Regions from separate parts of the Clostridium sp. LXY-7 genome, predicted to be linked through region 3. Evidence: a T-box and tRNA genes for the amino acid it is inferred to sense, from the RefSeq annotation. Region 3 holds a T-box; the other regions hold tRNA genes.
What was found. A T-box is a leader RNA that pairs with one kind of tRNA and senses whether it is charged. The one in region 3 lies ahead of lysS (lysine--tRNA ligase), so its partner is inferred to be a tRNA-Lys.
Positions count from the first base shown of each region.

Region 1 (6,170 bases), 400 kb from region 3:
ATGTTAATGGAATAGTATTGCATGTGGGAAGTGTGTCTAAAACTCTAAGTCCAGGACTTAGAATAGGATGGATTGTAGGACCAGAGCCTGTTATAGAGAGATTAGCAGATATTAAGATGCAAACAGATTATGGTTCTAGTTCATTATCACAGTTAACTGTAGGAAAATGGATGGAAACTGGATTGTATGAGGAACATTTAGAATTTTTGAGAAAGCAGCTATATATAAGAAGGAATGTTACCATAGAGACATTAGAAAAATATTTTTCTGACATTGCTACTTGGAGTATTCCAACTGGGGGATATTATGTTTGGATTACATTAAAATTTAAAGTTGGTATGTATAAACTCTTTGATGAAGCATGCAAAATGGGTATATTACTGTATCCTGGATATATATATGCCTCATCTTCCAACTATTCTTTAAGAATATCTTATTCTTATGCAAAAATAAGTGATTTACAAGAGGGATTATATAAATTATCTAAGCTCATAAGAGGAATGTGTAAATATGAAAAGCAACCATAGTTTTATGGTTGCTTTATTTTATGGTTGGGTTCGTTTTATTTAATATGGATGATGAAATAGTGACTGAATTTTCTTATAATTTTATTCAACAAGGGAAATAAAATTACTTTTAAAAACTGTAAACCTTGTATTTAAAAGGGGGATTTTAAGATGCTGCAAGATACTAAATTAGATAATATTAGGAGTAAGGACATAGAAAAAGAAGCTAAATATCCACTGTTAGAAATAAATTTGAAAAAAATATATGAAAACACAAAATATATGGTTGAGTTATGTGATGGAGTGGGAATTAGTGTAGCAGGAGTAGTGAAGGGATTTAACGCATTACCAGAAGTAGTAGAACAAATGGTGAATGCAGGATGTAAATACATAGCAACATCAAGAATGAATCAAATTAAAGAATTAAGAGAACAAAAGGTAGATAAGCCTATTATGCTTGTACGTATACCTATGTGCAGCGAAATAGATGAGTTAGTAGAATATGTTGATATAAGTTTAAATTCAGAATTAGAAATTTTAGATAAAATTCAAAAACAATGTAGTATTGTAGATAAATCGCATAAGGTAATATTGATGATAGATCTGGGAGACTTAAGAGAAGGAGTTATGGATGAAAAAGAATTTATAAATTTAGCATTATACGTTGAGAATAATTTACCAAACGTCCAATTATATGGAATAGGAACAAATCTAGGATGTTATGGATCTATTAAGCCTAGTGAAGCAAATTTAGGTAGATTATGTGATATAGCAGAAAGAATTGAAGAACTTATAGGAAGAGATCTAGATGTGATTTCAGGAGGAGCAACTTCATCTATACCATTAATAATTGATGGAGTTATACCAAAGAAAATCAATAATTTAAGGTTAGGAGAAGGAATACTTTTAGCTAAAGATTTAGATGAGTTTTGGGGATATGATATGAGTCCGTTAAGTCAAGATGCTTTTCTTCTTAAAGCTGAAGTTGTAGAGATTAAAGATAAGCCTTCATATCCAATTGGAGAAATATTTATTGATGCCTTTGGAAATAAGCCAACTTATACAGATAGAGGAGTGCGTAAGAGGGCTATATTAGGAGTTGGAAAGCAAGATGTAGTATTTTATGATACCTTAATGCCTAGGGATAAAGATATAGAAATAATAGGAGCTAGTAGCGACCATTTAATTATAGATATAGAGGATTGTTCGAAAGATTATAATATTGGAGATGTTATAACATTTGAATTATATTATCCTCACATGCTTTACTTAAGTGGAGCAAGCTGGATTAATAAAGTATATCAATAAATATGAAGTTAACTATTGGGTTTTGTAATAACAATTTACAGATTGTCGAATTCGTACTATAATAATTTTTGTAGACAAAACCTATGTGTCATTAGCTCAGTTGGTAGAGCACCTGACTCTTAATCAGGGGGTCCAGGGTTCGAACCCCTGATGGCGCACCAAAAATCTTAATACTATTTAGAGTATTAAGATTTTTTTTGTGGAAATATGTAATAAAATAACTTATAATATAAATTAATACATGAATTATGCATAAAGATACATAATTCTATAGAAATATTTAAAATATTATTTTTAAAGGGAGTGATATAATGTTTAAGGAAATAAGACGACAGGATAGAAAAATAGATAGAAAAGAAGCTACAAAAATATTAGAGAAGGGTGAATATGGAGTATTATCCACAGTGAATCAGGATGGATATTCTTATGGAGTACCACTTAGTTATACATATTTAGAGAATTGTATCTATTTTCATTCTGCACTAGAAGGTCACAAGTTAAGTAATATAAAAAATAATAATAAAGTATCTTTTTGTGTAGTTGGTGATGTGAATACGCTACCTGATAAATTTAGCACAGATTATGAAAGTGTTATAGTGTTTGGAATAGCAGAAGAGATAGATGGAGAAGAAAAAACTAGAGCTTTAACAGCGATGGTTGATAAATATTCTAAGGATTATTTAAAAGAAGGAGAAGAGTATATAAATAGAGGCAGTAATAGGACAAAAGTAGTTAAAATATCTATTGAAAACATCACTGGAAAGAGTAGAAAATAGTAATATTATAAAAATATTCTATATAAAACCGTAGAGTTGCACATAAGGATGCTATTCTACGGTTTTTGGTATAAATAAATGATTAAATTAGATATTAAACTAGAGATTTAAAAAGACTTCAATATCATCTTCTATAGTTTTTAATGAATTTCTCCAGAAATCTATAGAAGTTATATCTATATTCATAATTTTAGTTACATCACTAATTTTATTTTTACCTGTAACTGAAAGAAGTTTTTTATAATCTTCTGCAAAACTATTTTCTCTTTTTAAATATTCAGCATATAATCCTTTAGCAAAGAGAAGTCCAAAGGCATATGGGAAATTATAAAAATTAGAATCAGCAGAGTAATAGTGAGGTTTACATGCCCACATATAGGGATGAAGATAATTAGGGTCTAATCCATCTCCATATGCATTTTTTTGAGCATTTACCATTATTTCTTTAAGTTCTTCTACACTTAAGGCACTTTCTTTTCTTTTCTCAAATAATTCACTTTCAAATAAAAATCTACTATATATATCCACAATAACTTGTGTGCTATCACTGATTTCACTTTCAAGTATAGAAAAAGCCTCTTCTTTCGTAGCATTTTTAATAGCAGCTTTCTTTACTATAGTTTCACAAAAAGTAGAAGCAGTTTCGGCAATAGGCATAGGATAGTCACTATTTAATATGCTCTCATGGTTAAGACAATATCCATGATATCCATGGCCTAATTCATGAGCTAAGGTCACTACATCACTAAAGGTTCCTCCATAGTTTAATAAAAATCTACTTTCTCCAATAAAGTGAAGATTAGCACAGAAGGCTCCTCCAACTTTCCCCTCTTTAGGCATTACATCTATCCAAGCTTTCTCCATGGCAGTCTTTGCGAAGGTAGCTAATTCACCACTAAAGGTTTTAAAGTTATCAATTACAAATTCACATCCATTTTCATAAGGAAAATTCATATCAGCATTTCCCATAGGAGCAAATAAATCATAAAAAGGTAATCCATCTTTATGACCTAAAAGTTCAGCTTTTTTTCTTAAGTATTTTCTGAAAGTAGGCATACTTTCTTTCATGGCCTCAAGCATAGCATTTAATGTCATATTATCCATTCTAGAATTTATAAGAGTTTCTTCTAGAGGAGAACTATAACCTCGTATTTCTGACACAGTAAGAACTTCACCTTTTATACCATTAAGACTTGCAGCTACACCATCTTCTATTTTCTTATAACTTTCAAGTTCAGCGTCGTAAGCAGCTTTTCTAAGTATACTATCCTTTTCATAAGCCATATTCCTAATCATAGAAAGAGGAAGCAATTTTTTCTCTCCATTAATCTCCATGTCCACCATTAGGCTGGAGGTCAATACATCTGTAAGCTTACTCCAAGCATTTGAACCAGTATTCTTCATTTTTGCCATTAATGCTTCTTCTTTGTCGCTTAACATATACTTAGCTTTTTCAGCTTTTTCTAAAAGAAAAAATTCATGGTGTTTTAAAGTTTCAGAGTCATTAATATAATTTGTCAAATTATCTAATTTGCCAATCCACTTAGTAGCTTTTGCATCACTTTCAGCTAGTTTACTGAATTTGATATCTAATATATCACTATATTTTAAAGCAACAGAGTTTTTAGTATCTACACTTAGTGTTAAATTGATCATGGCTCCTAGTTTGCTAAAATAGGTAAGTAAATCCTTCTGAAATTGGATGAATTTTTCTAATAACACCACAGAGTTTTCATGACTAAGCATTGTAGAGTTAGTCCAGTGAATATAATTTTCAATAGTGTCATCTAGAGCCTGCATATCACTTTTAAAAGCGCTGCATTGAAAGGATGGATACAACTCCTTAAGACTCCAATTAAGTTCCATAGTATCAACTCCATATCATATAAATTTTACTTTATAGTAGTAATTTGTTTTATTTAAATTATACCATATAATAGAATTATTTATTGTTGTAATCCAAATATTAGAATAACATTAAAGTATATGGTAGAATAAGTTATAAGTTTAATATCATGTAAAACAGCCTACTTTAATAGGGGAGATATTATGGATAAATTTATTTTAAAATAGGATATTTAGAGGTAAAGGAAAATAAATAATATAGAGAAAGCTTTAATTAATTATAAAGTACTAAGGAGAGAGAAATAATGAGACTATATATTGTAAGACATGGAGAGACACAATGGAATAAAGAAGGAAGAATGCAGGGATGGAAAAATTCAAACTTAAGTGAAAAGGGTATAGAAAATGCGAAAAAGTTAGGACTGAGACTTAAGGATGTTAACTTTGAACATGTGTATTGCAGCCCTTTAGGACGAGCAGTGGAAACAGTTAATTGCATTCTAGGAGAAAAAAACACTGAAATAATATTAAATGATAATTTAAGAGAAATGAGCTTTGGAATATGGGAAGGTATGAAGCATGACGAGGTAGAAGAATTATATCCAGAGCAGAAATATAATATTTGGAATAAACCAGAGTTATATAAACCTATGGAAGGAGAAGATTTTCATCAAGTTGTGGAGAGGGCTGAGAAATTTTTAAAGGATATTGTAAAAAATAAATCAGGAGAAAATATTCTAATAGTCTCTCACGCCATACTTATTAAAGCTATATATGCGGTGATTAAAAATTATGATATTAAGGAATTTTGGAATCCACCATTTATGCAAGATACATGTTTAAATGTAGTGGAGGTAGAAGGAGATAAATTCAACATTATTTTAGAGGGGGATACTTCGCATCTTAAATAAATTAATATGGAGTAAATAATAGTATATAGTGTTTATCAGGATTTATAGGTTTCATTAAGTTATTTGCAATAATGTCTTAATATGATTTTAAATTATCTTAGGAAGTAGCTAAATTAAAAATCAAGGGGTAGATTAATTTGAACAAAAATAATTCCAAACAAAAAGTTATAAATATATGGGACAAGGTAGCCCTTAATTTTGGGCAAGTAGGGCCTAAGTATTGGGAGTGCTTTGGAAATAAATTAGTTAAGTATTCAAATATTAAAGAGAAGGCTAGAGTATTAGATATTGGAATGGGAAGAGGAGCATCATTATTTCCAGCAGCCACTAAGTCTGGGGGATATGGACAAGTTATAGGCATTGATATATCAGAAAATATGGTTAGAGAAACTAAAAGGGAAATAACGAAAAAAAGTGTAACTAATGTTAAAGTTATGACCATGGATGCCGAAGAATTACAATTTGAAGATGAAGCTTTCGATAATATAATTTGTGGCTTTAGTATTGGATGTTTATTGTTTAGTGATAGTAAGTTAGGAGAAGTATCAAGAACACTTAAAGTGGGTGGCGAGTTCGGATGTAGCATATGGGGAGTGCAACCTGATCAAAAGTGGTTAGTAGAGCTCACAAATAAATATTTACCAACACCAGAAGTTAAAAAACCACAGCTTAAAAAATCGGAGGAGATTAAATTTAGCACAGGAGAAGATATAAAAAATATATTAAAGGGCTCGGGCTTTGTAAATATTAGAGTATATGAAGAGTCACCACAGGTTATATATAAGGATAAAAATGAATGGTGGGAAGAAATGTGGTGTAATGCA
Region 1 covers NZ_JBLLJL010000001.1:806,873-813,042, forward strand. Annotated here, with positions in the region: gene ACI48Q_RS03840 (aminotransferase-like domain-containing protein) at 1-527, shown strand, start outside; gene ACI48Q_RS03845 (alanine/ornithine racemase family PLP-dependent enzyme) at 678-1,814, shown strand; tRNA gene ACI48Q_RS03850 (tRNA-Lys) at 1,900-1,975, shown strand; gene ACI48Q_RS03855 (pyridoxamine 5'-phosphate oxidase family protein) at 2,126-2,590, shown strand; gene ACI48Q_RS03860 (M3 family oligoendopeptidase) at 2,690-4,456, opposite strand; gene ACI48Q_RS03865 (histidine phosphatase family protein) at 4,741-5,346, shown strand; gene ACI48Q_RS03870 (class I SAM-dependent methyltransferase) at 5,484-6,170, shown strand, end outside.
Region 1: it has a tRNA-Lys gene. The T-box ahead of lysS (lysine--tRNA ligase) is inferred to sense a tRNA for this amino acid. The anticodon was not compared.

Region 2 (6,170 bases), 650 kb from region 3:
AGGGGGATTTGGGCGTATATGTAAACAGGAACAATGTGATAGAGTTGCTAAATGACTATGAACTAGAGGACTTGACTAGAGAAGAGATAGAGCAGTATATCAAGCCTATACCTAGAACAGAGAGAGAAATTAAATGGAGTAGAATATTGACTCAAAAAGCTACCAATGTAGCTGTAAGTAGACATGTAGGATATATAAAGAGACATTATGGAGCAGGAAAAAAATTTATAGCCTATGGTAAGGATTTATCCATGATTAAATATATAGTAGGAACTGGAGGAGCTCTTACAAGATTAGAACAAGGTGAAAATATCTTAGAGGGAATAAAAGAGACAAAAGAAGAGGTAACTATGAATCCGAGAAAAGATTCTAAGGTACTAATAGATAGTATGTATATAGTAGCCTGCGCTGGAGTTCTTAGTAGAGAAAATAAGGATGCAGCAATAACTTTATTAAAGGAGAGTCTTAAGATATGAGAAGAAATTACCCTTGTATTGAAGTTAATTTAGATAAAATAACTCATAATGCCAATACCTTAAGAAAAATATGTGAAGAAAAAGATATAGATGTAGTTGGCGTAAGTAAGGTGTTCTGTTCAGATAAAACTATAGTAAAAGCAGTATTAAAAGGTGGAGTGAAGGCTATAGGAGATTCAAGAATTCAAAATCTAAGAAAACTTTCATCGCTACCCTGTGAAAAAGTACTTTTAAGGATACCTATGAGAAGTGATGCAGGGGCAGTTGTAAGGTATGCTGATATATCTTTAAATTCTGAATTAGAGACTATAAAGAAATTATCAAAAGCAGCTGTTAATGCTAAGAAAACTCATAAAGTTATATTAATGGTGGATTTAGGTGATTTAAGAGAAGGTGTATTAGAATATGATGTACTAGATCTAGCTAGAGAAGTAGTCAAGCTTCCTCAAATAGAATTATTAGGAGTTGGAACTAATCTTACTTGTTATGGAGGAGTAATTCCAGATGAAAGCAATCTTGGTAAGCTTATAGCTATAAAAGAGAAAATAGAAAAGATATTGGAAATAAAATTATCTGTGGTTTCAGGAGGGAATTCTAGTAGTATACACATGGTATTAGGCAATACTATACCTAAGGGTGTAACTCAACTTAGACTTGGTGAGTCTATGTTACTAGGTAATGAAACAGCTTACCAACAAGCTATAGAGAATATATATAGGGATGCTTTTATATTAAAGGGAGAAATAGTAGAGGTCAAAAATAAACCATCTGTTCCTATAGGAAAGATAGGGTTGGATGCATTTGGGGAAGTTCCTAAATTTCAGGATAAGGGTATTATTAAAAGAGCCATAATTGCACTAGGAAGACAAGACATAAAAATGGATGGGATGATTCCAGTAGATAGTAAGATTAATATAATTGGTGCAAGTAGTGATCATTTAATATTAGATGTAACTGAAGGTAGTAAAGAGTATAAGTTAGGGGATGTATTAGAATTTTATATGGATTATGGCTGTTTATTGCAAGCTATGACTTCAAACTATGTATATAAATATTATATTGATGATGATATGATAAATAAATGTAAAGAGAAAGAAATAGAAGGCGTGCTAGATTGCAAATAAAATAACATTGAGCTCTTTTAATAAAAATAGAAAGAGTATAAATAAATTCATAAAAACAGGGAAGTTCAATTACAAAATAAAACAAGTGATTAGCTAGAATTGTAGTATTTAGATAAGTTAATATGCAATTTAATTATCATATATAGTATAATCAGAATATATGAGTTAAGGAGATGAAATGAATATGATTAATTTTACCCAAGAGTTAGATAAGGCTATAATAAATCTAAATGAAAAAGGAGCTTTTTTAACAGTAAAATCTGGTGATGAGATTAATACGATGACTATAGGATGGGGAAATATAGGATATCAATGGAAAAGACCTACCTTTATGGTTATGGTAAGAAAAGTTAGACACACTTATGATTTAATAGATAAAGTTGATAATTTTACTGTTACAATACCTCTAGATGATAATTTAAAGAAAGAACTTACATTTTGTGGGGTAAAATCAGGCAGAGATTATGATAAATTTAAAGAGTGCAGCTTAAATTTAAAACCGGCAAATAAAGTGGATACTCCAGTAATAGATAGGCCTAATGTTTTAACCTATGAATGCAAGATAGTTTATAAGCAGGAGATGGAAAAAGACCTTTTAATAGATGAAATAAAGGACAGTTGTTATAGGGATAACAATTATCACGTACTTTATTATGGAGAAATTGTAGATTGTTATAAACTATAAATAAAAGACGATAATATCGTCTTTTATTTATATGACAAAATGAATTAATGATGTGCCACAATTAATTTAAGGTTTGGGGGACTTTTGTTGAATATTAATGCAGTAAATCAAGTTCTAATATTGTTTTTAATGATGCTAGTTGGAACCTATGCTAATAAAAAGAAGATTATTGATGCAAAAGTAGAAAAGGGATTAAGTGATTTAGTTATGCAAGTAACGTTACCATGCCTTATTTTTAGCGGGTTTAACTTAGAATTTAGTGAGAAGTTATTAAATAATGGGATTAAAATATTAATATATTCTTTAATAATTCATACAGGGTTGCTTGTCTTCACCAAATACATATATTTTAAGGTCGATCAAGAAAAAAAGCCAACTCTTAGATTTATAACTATATTTACTAATTGTGGATTTATGGGATATCCAGTGTTGCAAAGTATCTTTGGCAATATTGGAGTGTTTTATGCTGCAATGTATAATATGATTTTTACAATATTTGCCTGGACTATAGGCGTATCACTTTATGCTGGAAAAATATCCTTTAAACAGGCCGTAAAGGAGGTTATGAAGAATGCATCTATATGGGCTGTCATAGGCGGTATTATATTATTTATTTCTAGAATTAATATACCGGAACCAATTATGAAAACTATAGAGTTGGTAGGTGGAGTAACCACGCCTATTGCCATGATGATTATAGGATCTATGTTGTGTAGATCTAAATTAAGAGAGGTATTAAGTGAAAAAAGTATTTATTTTGGTTCTTTTATTGCATTGATAGTAACACCATTAATAGTATATGTAACTATGAAAACATTAAATCTAGATAGTGAGCTTATTAAAATTTGTACTCTCATTGTAGCAATGCCTGGAGCTGTTATAGCACCAATTATTGCAGCACAATATGATAGTGACTATGTATATGCATCCCAATGTATTTTTTTAACTACAGTATTCTCTATTATAACAGTACCAGCAATAATTTATTTCATTATTTAGATTTGAAGAAAGGCATAGATATATTTTATATATGGGTAAATAATTCACTTATAAAAAATATATTGACATATACACATGAAAGATGTAGAATAAATTTGTAAATTGATGAGTGTCATTAGCTCAGTTGGTAGAGCACCTGACTCTTAATCAGGGGGTCCAGGGTTCGAACCCCTGATGGCGCACCAAAAAATCTCCTAAGCTTCTTAGGAGATTTTTTATTTTTCTTCTAACTTAGGATTAGTAGACAACATATAAGCTAGTGAAGTCATATTTTTTTTAAAATATTATATTTTCTTTTAGTGTATTTTTTGATGAAATACTCCTTAGAGGTGTGTATTCTATACATAGCATATAAAAATCTATCTATTTCTTCAAAAGTATTATACATTCCAAAACTAATTCTTACAGTACCAGGTTGAGATTCTTTTGGTTCATACATAGCTTTTTCAATAATATCAGGAGGCAATTTTAATAAGGTTTGCATATAAGGATGTGCACAAAAACAACCACTTCTTACAGCGATACCAAATTCGTAGGATAAAATTTTAGCTAATAGTGCGTGGTGTATACCATCCATATTAAAATTAATTATACTTACCTTATTATTGTAATTTTTATAATCTCCGTAGATAGTTACTGAAGGAATGTATAGTAGATTCTCAGTAGCATACATTGTTAAATTCTTCTCATGATCTTCAATATGACGCATACCCACTCTAGAAAGTTTTCTTATAGAAGAACTGAGGGCTATAGCTCCTAATACATTAGGAGATCCAGCTTCATGTCTATCTGGAGAAGGAGCCCATGTTACCTTGTTATGTGAAACGTAGGAAATTGTTCCACCTCCAGAATAGTCAGGAGGACAATTATTGAAGAAGGTCTTGTCGCCTAGAAGCACTCCTGTTCCAAAAGGTGCATAAATTTTATGAGCAGAAAAAGCAACAAAATCAATATAATCTATATCATGAGGATTTTTAAGCGAAAAAGGACTGTGTGGTATTAGTTGAGCACCATCCACCAAAATTTTTGCACCATAAGAATGGGCAAGCTTAGCAATTTGATATATATTATTTTTATGACCAGTTACATTAGAAGCTCCTGTAACAGCTACAAGAATTACTTTTCCACTATACTCTTCTAACTTATTTTTTAAATCATCTAAGTTTAGTACACCTTTATTATCTACATCTACATACTTAACATTAAAATTTTCTCTCCAGGGTAAATCATTTGAATGGTGTTCCATAAAGGTAGAAATCACTATGGAACCACTATTTTTAAGAGCTAACAAGTTTGCTAACTTATTTATAGCTTCTGTACAATTTTTCACATATATTATATCGCAAAAATTTTTATTTGCACCGATAAATTTCATTACTTCAATTTTACTCGATTCATAAAGAGCAGTAGATAATTGAGATTTATAACCTTCTCCTCTATGAACAGAAGAGTAATAAGGTGAAACCTTCAGAAGTTCATCTATGACACACTTAAGGGGCGGAGTGGTGGCAGCATTATCAAAGTTTATACCCTCAACAGATTTTCCATCTGCTAGAGTTACTTTGTTGTTAACTCCTAGAACTAGATTCCTAAATTCATTATCTTTAAAGTTACTCATTTTCTAAACCTCCTTAAAGTGGTTATATTATATACTATTAAATTACCTTATAATTGGTACATTTATATAAAATACTCAGTGTTTTATTTAATAGTTGACATGATTACTCTGATTTGATAATATGAAAGTATAGTAAAGTACTCAACATTAAGGAATGATATATATGAAATTATCAACAAAGGGAAGATATGGAGTCAAGGCTATGGTTGACCTAGCAATTAACTATGGAAAAGAGCCTGTATCAATAAAGAGTATTTCCAGTAGGCAAAATATATCAGAATATTATTTAGAACAGCTATTCTCTGTGCTAAGAAAATCTGGACTTATAAAGAGTGTTAGAGGAGCAAATGGAGGGTATATTCTAGATAAAGCACCGCAAGATATTACAGTTTATGAAGTGCTAGAGGTTTTAGAAGGACCTATAGAGATATCTACTTGTTTAGATAGTCATGACTGTAACAATATTGATTGCTGTGCAACTAGGTTAGTGTGGAAAAAAATAAAAGACAGTATGGATTCGGTTACAAGGTCCATAACATTGCAAGATATTGTGGACGATTATTTAAATATGGCTAAACTAAAAGGAGTGAATTTCAATGAATAAACCAATTTATATGGACTATGCAGCTACAACCTTTACAAAACAAGAGGTTTTAGAGGAGATGTTACCATATTTTACTGAGTTTTATGGTAATCCGTCTTCAGTTTATTCAATTTCAAGAGAAACTAAAAAAGCTTTAGATAAAGCGAGAGATAGAGTAGCAAAGGCTATAAATGTGGATGCTAGCGAAATATATTTCACAGGTGGAGGATCTGAAGCAAATAACTGGGCTATAAAAGGAATAGCTTTTGCAAATAAGAATAAAGGAAATCATATAATTACAACTAAAATTGAGCATCATGCTGTATTACATGCATGTGAATATTTAGAGAAACATGGTTTTGAAGTAACTTATTTAGATGTAAATGAAGAGGGCGTAGTAGAAATAGAAGAATTCAATAAAGCTATAAAACATAACACTATATTAGTTACTATAATGATGGCGAATAATGAAATAGGATCAATACAACCTATTAAAGAAATAGGAGCCATCTGTAAAGAGAAAAAGATAGTATTCCATACAGATGCAGTTCAAGCGGTAGGACATATTGATGTAGATGTAAAAGAATTGAATGTGGATTTATTATCATTAGCAGCACATAAATTTTATGGACCTAAAGGTGTAGGAGCACTATATGTAAGAAAAGGTATTAGAATACACAATTTA
Region 2 covers NZ_JBLLJL010000001.1:1,055,809-1,061,978, forward strand. Annotated here, with positions in the region: gene ACI48Q_RS04975 (GlmL-related ornithine degradation protein) at 1-476, shown strand, start outside; gene orr (ornithine racemase Orr) at 473-1,600, shown strand; gene ACI48Q_RS04985 (flavin reductase family protein) at 1,785-2,285, shown strand; gene ACI48Q_RS04990 (AEC family transporter) at 2,373-3,284, shown strand; tRNA gene ACI48Q_RS04995 (tRNA-Lys) at 3,394-3,469, shown strand; gene ACI48Q_RS05000 (aminotransferase class V-fold PLP-dependent enzyme) at 3,550-4,902, opposite strand; gene ACI48Q_RS05005 (RrF2 family transcriptional regulator) at 5,066-5,506, shown strand; gene nifS (cysteine desulfurase NifS) at 5,499-6,170, shown strand, end outside.
Region 2: it has a tRNA-Lys gene. The T-box ahead of lysS (lysine--tRNA ligase) is inferred to sense a tRNA for this amino acid. The anticodon was not compared.

Region 3 (6,170 bases):
AATCAGTATAAGCTAAATCATTATCTATGGTTCCTGGTATACATGCAGTAGGAACTCCTAAGTCACTTAAAAGATCAGCTCCTCTAAAGGAACCATCTCCTCCAATTACAACTACTCCATCTATTTTTAATACTTTTATTACATTTAAAGCCTTTTGTCTTCCCTCTAAGGTCTTAAATTCCTCGCTTCTAGCAGTTCTTAATATGGTTCCTCCTCTTTGGATAATATCTGATACAGAACTTTTTTCCATCTCATATATCTCTCCATTAATGAGACCATTATACCCTCTATGAACTCCGTATACCCTTAACCCTTTTTCTTTACCCATCCGGACTACGGCTCTTATAGCCGCATTCATTGCTGGTGAATCACCACCACTAGTTAGTACAGCAATTCTTTTCATGTGATTACCCCCTAAACTCATTACAATATATATTAATTCTAATATTTAACTTCACTATTATCAATGAAATTTTCAAGATTTTAACCATATTAATCTAAATTTAAAAATGTACACGTTATCATTTCAAATAGTGTATTATCATATATTATCTTACTTTTTCATAAATCTTATAAGTGGTAAAAAATATATATTTATATGAATTGTATTCTCAAAACTTCACTAAAAAACACTAATCTTTTATTAACAAAGATTAGTGTCTTTTAGTGAAGTGCAACCGATGGTTTCAGTGAAGCATTCAATTCGGTCACTAATAAGCAGAATGAATGTTTCTCTACGCCTCTTGGCATGTTTCTCTGCAACTGCAAGTTGCACTTCTCTGTAGCTTGCTACAATTCACTGCAAAGAAAGTGAGCACTTATCTATCCAATACCTTTAATTCTTATCTTTTTATTAATGGGAATGCTATTACATCCCTTATAGATGTTGAGTCTGTTAAGAACATCATCATTCTATCTATTCCTATACCTAGTCCCCCTGCAGGTGGCATTGCAGTATCTATAGCCACTGCAAATTCTTCATCCATTGGACTTGCTGTTTCAAGACCTGCTCTTAATTTATTTGCTTGATCATAAAGTAATACTCTTTGTCTTAATGGATCATTAAGCTCAGAATATGCATTTCCAAGCTCCACTCCAAAAGCATAAGGTTCAAACCTTTCAATTAACTCTGAATTAAATCTATGGACCTTACATAGTGGAGAAGAATCTAGTGGAAAATCAATTACAAAAGTAGGTTCTATCAAATGTTCCTCACAATAAGCTTCAAATAAGATTAAAATCAAATCCCCTTTTGGAGCTTCCTCCAAATTTAATCCCTCTTCTTGCTCTTCTGATAAAAATCCTTTTTCTTTTATTAATTTCACTATATCTTCTTTTATAAGCATCTCCACATCTATACCTGTATATTTTTTTACAAGGTTACACATGGTTTCTCTTTTCCATGGAGCTTTAAAATCAATCTCTACACCATCATAGGTGGCTTTAGTTGTTCCTTTTACTTTTAGAAATACATATTCATATAACTGTTCCATAAGCCTCATCATATCATCATAGTCGGCATAGGCCATATAGCATTCAAATAGCGTAAACTCAGGATAATGAGTTCTATCTATACCTTCGTTTCTAAAAGCTCTTACCATGGTGTAAACTCTATCAATTCCACCTACCATAAGTCTTTTTAAATATAATTCTGGAGACACATTCATAAATACTTCACAGTTTAAAGCATTTACATTAGTTACAAAGGGTTTTGCTTCTCCTCCACCATATTTTGTATCTAATATAGGTGTTTCCATCTCCATAAAATCTTTTTGGTCCATAAATTCTCTTATGGCATACATAGCCTTTGAACGATTTATAAATCTTTGTTTTACATCTTCATTCATTATCATATCCAATGAACGATGTCTCTGTCTTAAATCAGCATCCTGAATACCATGATATTTTTCTGGTAGTGGCCTTATAGATTTAGAAAGCATTGTAATTTTTTTTGCTTCTATTGTTATCTCTTCAGTTTTAGTCCTAAATACATTGCCTCGTACTCCTATAATATCTCCAGTATCTATTAGTTTAATTAAACTATATTCTTCTTCTCCTATTACTCCTTTATTAATATAAACTTGAATTGTTCCATGCTGATCTCTAATATTTAAAAATGTAGCTTTTCCCATTCTTCTTAAAAGCATAACTCTGCCAGCTAAGATAAATTCCTGTTCATTGTTTATAAAATCAAAGTTTTCTAATATATATTTAGAATTTGAATTTGGATTAAAAGAATATGGGTATGGATTAATTCCTCTGTCTTTAAGCTGAGTTATTTTTTTTACTCTTTCCACCATAAACTCATTAGCATCTTGCATTATTTCACATAAATTGTTTAAATCTGTATAATTACTATACATTGATAATACCACCTTTCATTTTGCCACAATTAATTTTTATATATTCCTGTGATATCACATTTATGATTACAGGAATTTTTTAACCTTCAACAACAAAAAAACTCTCACCTCCAAGACATTAGTCTTGGGGACGAGAGATAATTACTTCGTGGTACCACCCCAGTTCGTTAATACGTCACCGCATTAACCTTTTCAAGTACGGCTTTTAACTAATGAAACTCCTTTTTTTCTCTAAGGAGTACCCTTCTACTCTTCAAATTCAAATTTGAAGTGTCAGTTAAAAGATTATACTCTAGCTCTTTAACGGGAGCTCCCGTTACATCATCCCCTATTTGCTAGGTTCAATGTAAGACTCAGAGGCTTTTTTCAATAGACGTTTTCTACTTCCTCTCACCAACAGAAGCTCTCTGTGAAAAAAATTGATCCATTTACTCATCTCTTCATAGTCTTTTATTTAAAATCATTCTATTATACTTTACTTATACTGTCAATATTTTTTTAATATTCTTAAATTTAAAATCTATTAACCCTTTTTAATTTTACCTATGTATGAAAATGGCACGATTTTAAAATCGCGCCAAATAAACAATTTTCATTGCATTATAAAAACTCTAAACTATCTTTACATTTTCCTCACCAAACATGTTTTTAAGATGAGAAATTGTGTCATAATTATTGTTTAACCAGCTATTTTTATTTACTAAATAACTCTTTCTATCATTAGCAGTGCATAGATATACAGGTGTAGTTCCAAAATTATCCTTAAACTCATTTCTTATATTCTTCATGGCTGAATTTAATGTTGTCTCATTGGGTACTAGCACATATATTTTATCTTTAGAAACATTAACTAATGGAGATATCTTTTCGCAGAGTATTTTACTTTGTTCTCCCTCTTCTAAGGCTACTCTTCCTTCTACTATAACTAATTGATCTTCTTCAATAAGATTTCTATATTGATTAAAAGTTTTAGGGAATATTACCACTTCAACATTTCCAAATAAATCCTCTAAATTCGCAAAAGCCATCATTTGGTTATTTCGTGTAATTTTTTTGGATACTGTCCCAAATATTCCTCCCACTATAACCTTTTGTCTATCCTGTACCTTATAATTATCTGTTTCTATATTGCTTTCCTCTAAAGTGCTTTCTATAACTAGATCAGATGTTTTATGACTAGTTACCACCTTTAAAGTTTTTTCATAATCATCAAGAGGGTGTCCTGATAGATATATACCTGTCATTTCTTTTTCCATTGCCAATATATATTTCTTATTAAACTCTTCTATATTAGGATATTGTATCTTGAAGATAGTTGTATCCTCTTCCTCCAGAGCATTAAATAAACTCATTTGCCCTGGTACATTTCTCTTTCTCTCATTATTTATCCCATCAAGAACTTTTTCAAAAATAGCCATAATTCTTGATCTATATACCTTAAAGGAGTCAAAGGCTCCAACTTTTATAAGACCTTCTACAGCTCTTTTATTTACTGCAGAACTATCTATTTTGTTGCAAAAGTCATTAAAATCTTTAAACTTTCCCTTTTCCTCTCTTCTCTCAACTATAGAATCTATTACATTTGCACCTACATTTTTTATAGCTGAAAGCCCAAATCTTATAGTATTATCTTTTACTGTAAATTTAGTGCAACTTTCATTTATATCTGGAGGTAGAACCTGAATGCCAAGTTCCTCTGCAAATCTTATATAGAAGGCTACTTTTTCATTGCTTCCCATTATGCTATTCAGCATAGCTGCTATATATTCCCCTGGGTAATAATACATTAAATAAGCGGTCTGATATCCAACTACAGCATAGGCTGCTGCATGACTCTTATTAAATGCATAAGAAGCAAAGTCCATCATCTGGTCAAATATCTTATTTGCAGCCTCTTCAGTAATTCCATTCCTAACACATCCCGGAACTTCAACTTCCCCCTTGGCATTTACTATTCCATGAATGAAGTTTTTTCGTTCCTCTTCCATTACCTTATGCTTCTTTTTAGACATAGCTCTTCTAACTAGGTCACTTCTTCCTAATGAATATCCTCCTAGTTCCCTAACTATCTCCATAACCTGCTCTTGATACACCATAACTCCATAGGTAACATCTAAAATTTCCTCTAACTGTGGAGTTACATATTGAACTTTATCCGGATTTTTTTTGCCATCTATATATCTTGGTATTTCCGCCATAGGACCTGGTCTATAAAGACTTATACCCGCTATGATGTCTTCTAAGCAGTCTGGTTTTAGCTCCTTCATGAAGGAAGTCATTCCTGCAGATTCCAGCTGGAATACTCCCACAGTTTTTCCTTCTCCAATCATCTTATAGACTTTTGGATCACCAAAGCCAAGGTCATCAAGATTAACATCTATTCCTCTATTTTCTTTTATATTTCTAACAGCATCCTCCATAACAGTTAGCGTTCTAAGTCCTAAGAAATCCATCTTTAGGAGACCTAATTCTTCTAATGTTCCCATAGTAAATTGAGTTACTATCATGTCTTCATTTTTTTGAAGAGGTACATAATTTACTAGTGGATTGGATGCTATAACCACTCCTGCCGCATGAGTTGAAGAGTGTCTTGGAAGTCCTTCTAAATCCTTTGCTACATCTATAAGTTCCCTTACTCTCTCATCAGTATCATAGGTTTCCATTAATTCACTATTCATTTCTAATGCTTTATCTATGGTTATATTTAATACTGTAGGAATCATCTTTGCTATTTTATCAACTTCTGCATAAGAATAGTTCATAGCTCTTCCCACATCTCTTATACAAGCTCTCGGAGCCATAGTTCCAAAAGTTATTATCTGAGATACATTTGTCGCTCCATACTTATCCACAACATAATCGATTACCTCTTGCCTTCTTTCATAACAGAAATCCGAATCTATATCAGGCATAGAAATTCTCTCTGGATTTAAGAATCTTTCAAAAAGTAAACTATATTTTATAGGATCTATTTTAGTTATTCCCAGTGTATATGCAACTAATGACCCAGCTGCCGAACCTCTTCCAGGTCCTGTAGGAATACCGTTTTCATTTGCATATCTTATGAAATCCCACACAATTAAAAAATAATCTACATATCCCATCTGATTAATTATATTTAGTTCATAATCTAATCTATCACAAAGTTCCTTAGCTTCCTCATTAGAATTCCTAATGCTTAGCAATAGCTCTTCATTAAAATTAACTTTTAGCTCATCAAAGATTTTATATCTTTCAAATAATCCCTTATAGCAAGTTTCTCTTAAATATGTAAATGGTTCTACATCTTCAGCCAATGGAAATTTGGGTAATTTAGATACATGGAACTCATAATTAAAATTGCATTTCTCTGCAATTTTTACTGTATTATCCATGGCCTCTGGAATATATGAGAAAATCTTCTCCATTTCCTCTGGAGATTTTAAGTAAAATTCATTTGATGGATATTTCATTCTACTCTCATCTTCCATGGTTTTTCCTGTCTGGATACAAAGAAGAATTTCATGAGATTTACTTTCTTCTTTAGCAATATAATGAACATCGTTGGTACATATCAATGGAATATCACATTCCTTTGATAGTTCTATAACTTTTTCATTTACTCTGAGCTGTTCATCTACATTATGGTATTGTAACTCTAAGTAAAAATCTTCTCCGAATATATCCTTATATCTTAAGGCACATTCCTTTGCTTTTTCCTTATTCCCTCTTAAAAACCACTTTTGTACTTCTCCTCCTAGACAAGCACTGGTAGCTATCAAACCTTTACTATGAGCTCTAAGAAAATCATGATCAACTCTAGGCTTA
Region 3 covers NZ_JBLLJL010000001.1:408,138-414,307, reverse strand. Annotated here, with positions in the region: gene pfkA (6-phosphofructokinase) at 1-403, opposite strand, end outside; gene lysS (lysine--tRNA ligase) at 843-2,363, opposite strand; T-box leader at 2,487-2,816, opposite strand; gene ACI48Q_RS02035 (DNA polymerase III subunit alpha) at 2,975-6,170, opposite strand, start outside.